Regions from separate parts of the Caproicibacterium amylolyticum genome, predicted to be linked through region 1. Evidence: predicted binding sites of a transcription regulator. Region 1 holds the regulator's gene; the other holds the start of a gene.
What was found. The regulator Rex, encoded in region 1, represses fermentation and respiration genes when NADH is low (regulators of the CRP and FNR family bind a similar motif). The targets are predictions, from matches to a motif close to ATTGTTAANNNNTTAACAAT.
Positions count from the first base shown of each region.

Region 2: a site for Rex is predicted at 2,420-2,439, ahead of H6X83_RS06055 (acetyl-CoA C-acetyltransferase). Genes of this name have one in related genera too.

Region 1 is NZ_CP060696.1:1,606,389-1,610,712, reverse strand. Features, by position in the region: gene pyrG (CTP synthase) at 1-1,603, shown strand, start outside; gene H6X83_RS07660 (redox-sensing transcriptional repressor Rex) at 1,700-2,362, opposite strand; gene H6X83_RS07655 (NADP-dependent isocitrate dehydrogenase) at 2,455-3,663, opposite strand; gene H6X83_RS07650 (TraX family protein) at 3,701-4,324, opposite strand, start outside.
Region 2 is NZ_CP060696.1:1,266,229-1,270,552, forward strand. Features, by position in the region: gene gltX (glutamate--tRNA ligase) at 1-494, shown strand, start outside; gene H6X83_RS06050 (glutamine--tRNA ligase/YqeY domain fusion protein) at 516-2,207, shown strand; gene H6X83_RS06055 (acetyl-CoA C-acetyltransferase) at 2,556-3,737, shown strand; gene H6X83_RS06060 (enoyl-CoA hydratase-related protein) at 3,775-4,324, shown strand, end outside.

The DNA of each region.
Region 1 (4,324 bases):
AAAATATATTTTTGTTACAGGCGGTGTCGTTTCAGGACTCGGAAAAGGAATTACGGCGGCGTCCCTTGGCCGTTTGCTGAAAGCACGTGGTTTGCGTGTCACAATGCAGAAATTTGACCCTTACCTGAATGTGGACCCGGGTACAATGAATCCTTTTCAGCACGGTGAAGTCTTTGTAACAGACGACGGTGCCGAAACCGATTTGGATTTGGGTCATTACGAGCGCTTCATCGACGAAAGCCTTTCGCAGAACAGCAACGTTACCTCCGGACGCATTTATTACAATGTCATTCAAAAAGAACGCAATGGTGACTACGGCGGTGGCACTGTGCAGGTGATTCCGCACATTACAAACGAAATCAAAGAACGGATCTCCGCCGCGCGTGACAATGTCGATGTTGCAATCATTGAAGTCGGCGGCACCGTCGGCGATATTGAAAGCCAGCCGTTTTTAGAGGCCATTCGTCAGTTTGCAACAGAAGAGGGCCGCGAGAACTGCATGTTCATCCATGTAACGCTGGTTCCGTACTTGAACTGTTCCCACGAGCACAAGTCCAAGCCGACGCAGCACAGCGTGAAAGAACTGCTCTCCATCGGGATTCAGCCGGATGTGATTGTTTTGCGCTCTGAGCAGCCGATTGGCGATGACATTAAGAAAAAGATTGCACTGTTCTGCAACGTTCGTCAGGACTGCGTGATTGAAAATTTGGATTTGCCGCTGCTTTATGAAGTCCCCTTGGCCCTGCGTGATGAAAAACTGGACGAGATTGTCTGCCGTCGACTGGCGCTGGATACCCGCGGACCGGACTTGTCTGACTGGATCAGCATGGTGCACACAGCGCTTTCGCTGACAGACAGCGTCAATATCGCTTTGGTTGGCAAGTATGTAGAACTGCATGATGCATATCTCAGCGTTGCGGAAGCACTGACACACGGCGGCATTGGCAACAATGTCAAGGTCAACGTACAGTGGATCGATTCTGAAAAAATTACAGATGAAAATGTGGCTCAAATTTTGAAAGATGCTGACGGTGTGTTGGTACCGGGCGGTTTTGGCGAGCGCGGTATTGAGGGCATGGTGGTTGCCATTCACTGGGCACGCGTGAACAAGGTGCCGCTGTTGGGTATCTGCCTTGGCATGCAGCTTTGCATCGTTGAATATGCACGCAACGTTATGGGCATAAAGGATGCAAATTCTGCTGAATTTGACCCGCAGAGCAAGAATCATGTCATTGACCTGATGCCGGAGCAGAAAGACGTTGAACAGCTTGGGGGTACTATGCGTCTGGGCAAATATCCCTGCAAGTTAACGCCCGGTACATTGGCAGCACGTCTTTATAACAATGAGCCGCTGATTTATGAACGCCATCGTCACCGTTTTGAGGTCAACAATGACTATCGCACCCGCATGGAAGAGGCAGGTGTGACCTTTGCAGGCAAAAGCCCAGACGACCATATTGTTGAGATGATGGAAGTAGATTCCAATTCATTCTTCATCGGCAGTCAGTTTCATCCAGAGTTTAAGTCCCGTCCGAATCGTCCGCACCCGCTGTTTAAGGGCTTGATTGCTGCTGCAAAAGAATATAAAGCGAATAGGGAATAATGAAAATAGCAAGTGGCGAAGAATCACTTGTAGATATTGATAAGTAAAAAGAAGCTGCTGCAGAAAATTTTCTGCAGCAGCTTCTTTTTGTAGATTTTATTTTTTTGTTGGTTCGTGAGAGGCTTCCGGATTGTTGCTGATACGGTAACATAGCGTCAGCAGGCTGTCATTCAGATGCACATTTTCAACAACAGCATCCGGATATTTCATAGTGATATCATAGTGACTGAAATTCCAGTAGCTGTGTATGCCGAGGGGGTACAGCCGGTCAACCGTAGCTTCCACCGCAGTGCGGGGAATGCACAAAGCAGCCATTTCAGGCTTGTTGTCTTTGCAGAAATCCTCAAATGAGGCAGTGTTCAGTACTTCCATTCCACGTATTACAGTCCCAACTTTTTGGGGAGCATTGTCAAAGATACCAATCAGCTCAAAGCCCAGCTCCTCAAAGTCCATGTGGGCTGCAATGGCACGCCCAAGGTTTCCGGCACCAAAAAGCACCGTGCGGTAGTTGTGCGCAACCCCCAGAATTCGCCCAATTTCTGCAGCAAGCTGCTCCACAATGTAGCCGTAGCCCTGCTGACCGAAACCACCAAAACAGTTCAAATCCTGCCGAATCTGCGAAGCGGTTAAGCCCAGCTTTGCGGAAAGTTCAGTAGAGGAAATGCGGGTTACACCATCTCGTTTCAGCTGATTTAAGAAGCGGTAGTATCGCGGAAGTCGGCGGATTACGGACATAGAAATATTTTCACGTTTAGGCATAAACGTACCTTCCTTCTGCGAAGCAGCCGACTGCTGCTCCGGAGGCGGCGCATATTGCGCGCGTACTCAATTTAAATTTAATGGACCTGAAATCACAGTAGTGCGTTCAGACGAACCGCCACTTCTTTCAGGAATGTTTCGGTATCAACCTTACGCTTGTTTTTCAGTGTGGAGAGCTGATACATATCGCCGGTCATGACGCCTTCTTCAATAGTCTGAATGGCGGCCTTTTCAAGTTTACAGCCAAAGTCGGAAAGACGGGGCAGATTATCCAGCTTGCCACGTTTTTTCAGTGCACCTGTCCAGGCAAAAAGGGTAGCAACGCTGTTTGTACTGGTGGTTTCACCTTTCAGATATTTATAGTAGTGACGCTGCACAGTACCGTGTGCTGCCTCATATTCATAAACACCGGTCGGGGAAACCAGTACGCTGGTCATCATGGCAAGGCTGCCGAAAGCAGTTGCCACCATATCGCTCATCACATCGCCGTCGTAATTTTTGCAGGCCCAGATGTAACCGCCTTCACTGCGGATAACACGTGCAACTGCATCATCAATCAGGGTATAGAAATAGGTGATGCCGGCTTTCTCAAATTTGTCTTTATACTCTGCATCAAAGATTTCCTGGAAAATATCCTTGAAGCGGTGGTCATATTTTTTAGAAATCGTGTCTTTTGAAGAGAACCAAATGTCCTGCTTGGTGGTCAGTGCATAACTGAAGCAGGCGTGCGCAAAAGAGGAAATGGAAGTGTCTAGATTGTGCTGTCCCTGAATAATGCCTGCACCATCAAATTTATGAATGGTTTCGCGGGTTTCTTTGCCGTCCTTGTCGGTTACAACCAATTCTGCTTTTGCACCAGCGGGTACGGTCATTTCAACGTTTTTGTAAAGGTCGCCGTAAGCGTGGCGGGCAATCGTAATTGGCTTTTTCCAGGTTGGAATGAACGGTGTCACACCTTTTACCAGAATCGGAGCACGAAATACGGTACCGTCCAGAATTGCACGAATCGTGCCATTTGGGCTTTTCCACATCTGGTGCAGATCATATTCCTTAACACGTGCAGCGTTTGGGGTGATGGTGGCGCATTTTACGCCCACACCATATTTTTTAGTTGCCTCTGCGGCATCCACGGTTACCTGATCGCCGGTTTCGTCGCGATGCTTCAGCCCGAGGTCATAGTACTCCGTCTTTAAATCAATGTAGGGCGTAAGTAAAATGTCTTTAATCATTTTCCAGATAATGCGGGTCATTTCGTCGCCGTCCATTTCGACCAGCGGCGTTTTCATTTGAATTTTATCCATAAAGGATTACCTCCGAAGTGTAAAGACTGCCGAAAAATTAAAGGACAATATATTTAATCAGTCCAAGTAAAAGCAGATGGGCGGGGTAAAACACATAGAATGCCCATTTATTTAGCTGAGGGCAGCTTTCGCCGCCGCGTCTGCCATTATAAAGTACTAAGGGAATCAGAGCCAGCAGGACACACAGCTGCATCAGAGTAAACGGAACGGCGTGTAAACTGCGGTAAGAGAAACCAACTGCCATAATAACTGCTGCACCCGCAAAAACGAGTGCCTGTGCACGGAAGCTACCGCGGAAAATCCAAAAAATCAGTGTAAATACCACACAGAAAATTGGCCAGTCACCGATTTGCGTCGCAACTGCACAGATCAACACCCCAAGCAATTTCAAAACCGGATTGGAAATTTTGTCAAAGGCACAGACAGCCAGCAATGCAAAGAACAGTGACCAAATCATTCCCATTCTAAAGGTCAGCGTACCCGTTTCGTAAAACGAAAAGCAAGGCCAGGAAATCAGAGCAAAAACGCCGAGCCGCAGCAAATATTTTCGAACGCTGTGTGTGTGGCTGTAACCTTCTACAATGAAATAGCACATACAGGGTGCGGTTATTCTGCCGAATGCGTGGAGCGTAAATCCCAGCGCGGAAAAAGTAGGCAAAAA
Region 2 (4,324 bases), 340 kb from region 1:
GGATGAACGGCGAATACATTAAAAAGATGCCGCAGCAGGAGTTTATCCAGAAAGCCATGCCGTATTTCTGCGAAGTGTTTGGCGATGCCGAAAAGGACTGGACCATTTTGGCGGACGTTTTGCAGCCGCGTGTACTGAAACTGCCTGACATTCCGGAAATGATTGCCTTCTTTAAGGAAATTCCGGACTATGGAGAAGATATTTTCATTAACAAGAAGAGCAAGGCAAACCTTGAGAACGCGCCAGTCATGCTGGAAGCTGCCATAGCGGATTTGGAAGCACTGACAGATTGGAGTGTTGCATCCCTGCATGAAAATCTGCTGAATTTGGCGAAAAAGCTGGAAGTGAAAAACGGCGTACTGCTTTGGCCAGTGCGTGTTGCTGCTGCAGGGCAGACGGTCACCCCCGGCGGTGCTATGGAAATCCTTTCACTGCTCGGAAAAGAAGAATCTCTGCACCGGCTGCAGGCAGGGCTGGACAAACTAAAGAAATAATAGGACAGCAGGAGGAACACCATGAGTGAAGCAAATGAAAATTTGACTGCACCGGAAGAGGGCAGCAGCAATTTTATTCATACATTTGTGACAGAGGATATTGCGGAAAACGGTCAGTTTGCCGGTCAGCGTGTACACACCCGTTTTCCACCGGAACCAAACGGCTATCTGCACATCGGTCACGCGAAGGCTATCTGCGTGGATTTCGGTACGGCGGAAAAGTTCGGCGGCCTGTGCAATCTGCGTATGGATGACACAAACCCTACCAAGGAAGACACCGAGTATGTGGATGCTATTAAAGAAGATATTCAGTGGCTCGGTTTCACATGGGATGACCGTTTCCACTATGCATCGGATTACTTTGATACCATGTATGAACTTGCGGTGAAGCTGATTCAAAAGGGTTTGGCTTATGTCTGCGAATTGACGCCTGAGCAGATGCATGATAATCGCGGCGATCTTTCCCATCCGGCGATCAGCCCTTATCGTGACCGGCCAATGGAAGAAAGCCTTGATTTGTTTGCCCGCATGAAGGCCGGAGAGTTTGAGGACGGCCGCATGACACTGCGTGCCAAGATTGACCTTACTTCCGGCAATTTCAATCTGCGTGACCCAGTCATTTACCGGATCAACCACATGAAGCACCACAGAACAGGTGAGAAATGGTGCATTTACCCGATGTACGATTTTGCACACCCTATTGAAGATGCAATGGAGAAAATTACACACTCCCTCTGCACACTGGAGTTTGAAGCACATCGCCCACTTTACGACTGGGTCATTGATAACATTGATCTGCCCGCAAAGCCCCGTCAGATTGAGTTTGCACGCCTTGGCATCAACAACACCGTTATGAGCAAGCGCAAACTGCGCAAACTGGTGGAGGGCGGTTACGTTTCCGGCTGGGACGACCCGCGCATGCCAACCCTGTGCGGTCTGCGCCGCCGTGGTTTCACTCCCGCTTCTATTCGGAATTTCTGTGAGCGCATTGGTGTTTCTAAAGTGAATTCCACTGTCGATTACGGTTTCTTGGAACATTGCCTGCGGGAAGACCTCAATGAAAATGCCCGCCGTACTATGGCCGTGCTGCATCCGGTCAAGCTGGTGCTGACTAACTATCCGGAAGAGCAGACAGAAGAATTTGAAGTGGAAAACAACCCGGAGCGTCCGGAAGACGGTACCCGCAGCGTTACGTTTTCCCGCGAACTGTGGATAGAGTCAGGTGATTTTCTTGAGGAACCTGTTAAGGGATACCGCCGCCTTTTCCCGGGGAATGAAGTCCGCCTGAAAACTGCTTATATTGTGCGCTGCACTGGCTGCGACAAAAATGAGGACGGCACAATTAAGACTGTTTATGCGGAATACGACCCGCAGACCCGCGGTGGCAATACGCCCGATGGCCGTAAGGTGCGTGGTACCATTCACTGGGTGGATGCGAACAACTGCGCAGAAGCAGAAGTCCGCCTGTACGGCAGTCTTTTTACAGTGCCGGAGCCGGAGCAGGAAGAAGACTTTTTGACTGTTCTGAATCCAAATTCTTTGGAAGTACTGTATGGCTGCAAGGTTGAGCCTTCCATGAAAGAAGCGGATGCAAAAACGGCATTTCAGTTTATGCGGGAAGGCTATTTCTGCTTTGATAAGGACTCTGCACCGGAACATTTGATTTTTAATCGTTCTGTTTCATTAAAAGATGGCTTTAAGCCTCAGAAATAAACGAAGAATCAAAAAGATTTCTTGATTTTCGAAAGTATAAAGGGTTTTACGGAAAATTATTTTCTGCAAAACCCTTTTGGTTTAAAAATTTCCAAATTTTTCGGTATTTCATAAAAATGTACAGGCATATTCGTCAGAAATATGGTATACTGTGAATGTTGAAACCGGGCATATTATGGATTATGCTGTTTGCAGCTTGCAAATGTATGAACATTGCTAAAACTTTAACGAAATTGTTGCAAACCCGGTGTGATTGTGATATATTTAACCTATGTGAATAACTGAGCTTTTTCGTGCCTGGGTGCAGCGAAGAGTACAGTGCTTAATTAATGAATGGAGGAAACAAACATGTCAAGAAAAATTGTTTTGGCCGGTGCGTGCCGTACAGCTATCGGTAAGATGGGTGGAGCTTTTGTTAATACAGAAACTCCCGAACTTGCAACGATTGTTGTTAAAGAAGCTATGAAGCGCGCAGGCATTCAGCCTGAGGTTGTGGATGAGGTTATCCTCGGCTGCGTATTCCAGGGCGGTATCGGCCAGAACGTTGCCCGCCAGGCAGCAATTTATGCCGGTATTCCGATTGAAACTCCTGCATTTACACTGAACAACCTGTGCGGCTCTGGCTTGAAGAGCATCAACGTTGCAGCTGCTCTGATTGCTGCCGGTGAAGCAGATATCATTGTTGCCGGCGGTGCTGAAAATATGTCCAACGCACCTTACCTGCTGAAAAAAGCACGTTTTGGCTATCGCATGAACGATGGCAAGATTATCGACTCCATGATTCATGATGGTCTGGAGGACAGCTTCCATCATTATCACATGGGCATTACTGCAGAGAATGTTGCTGAAAAATACGGCATTACCCGTGAAATGCAGGATGAATTCTCTGCAAACAGTCAGCAGAAGGCTCAGGCAGCTATTGCAGCGGGCAAGTTTAAAGATGAAATTGTTCCAGTCGAAGTTAAGCAGAGAAAAAAGACAGTCATTTTTGATACAGATGAAGGCCCGCGCGCAGGTGTTACAGCTGAATCCCTGGCTGGCCTGCGTCCTGCGTTCAAAGAGGGCGGCACTGTTACCGCCGGCAACGCTTCCGGCATCAACGATGCAGCCTGCGCTATGGTTGTCATGACAGAAGAAAAAGCAAAAGAACTGGGCGTAAAGCCGATGGCAGAGTGGGTCGGCGGCGCTTCCGCTGGTGTTGATCCGGCACTGATGGGCCTTGGCCCGATCGAAGCAACAAAGAAAGTTATGACAAAGACCGGACTGACTGTTGACCAGATGGATCTTGTTGAAGCAAACGAAGCATTTGCTGCGCAGTCCATTGCAGTTTGCCGCGATCTGAAGTTTGACATGAGCAAAGTGAACGTTAACGGTGGTGCCATTGCTCTGGGCCATCCGGTTGGCTGCTCCGGCGCCCGTATCCTGACCACACTAATGTATGAGATGAACAAGAGAGAGAGCGAGTACGGCCTTGCTACTCTGTGCGTTGGCGGCGGCATGGGCGTTGCTACTATCGTTAAGAAATATTAATTTCTTTGTTACTCTGAAAAAGAAAGCAGGATGAATCATGAGCTTTGTAAAATATGAGCAGAAGGACTTTGTCGGCGTAGTAACAATCGACCGCGAAAAAGCCCTAAATGCTTTGAATCCTGAAGTCCTGAAAGATTTGGAAGCGGTTATTGACGCAGTTGATTTGGATAAAACCCGCTGTTTAGTTCTCACCGGTGCCGGCCAGAAGGCTTTCGTTGCCGGTGCGGATATTGGTGCCATGAGCACCATGACTCCGGACGAGGGACGTGCTTTCAGCGCACAGGGAAATGCAGTGTTCCGCAAAATCGAGAAACTGCCGATTCCTGTAATCGCGGCGGTCAACGGCTTTGCACTCGGCGGCGGCTGCGAGCTGTCCCTGAGCTGTGACATTCGCCTTGCATCTGAAAATGCAGTGTTTGGTCAGCCTGAAACCGGCTTGGGCATTACCCCCGGCTTCGGCGGCACCCAGCGTCTTGCACGCACCATTGGTGTCGGCAAGGCAAAGGAACTGATTTATGCTTCCCGCAACATGAAAGCACCGGAAGCACTGGCCTGCGGCTTGGTAAATGCAGTTTATCCGGCAGAAG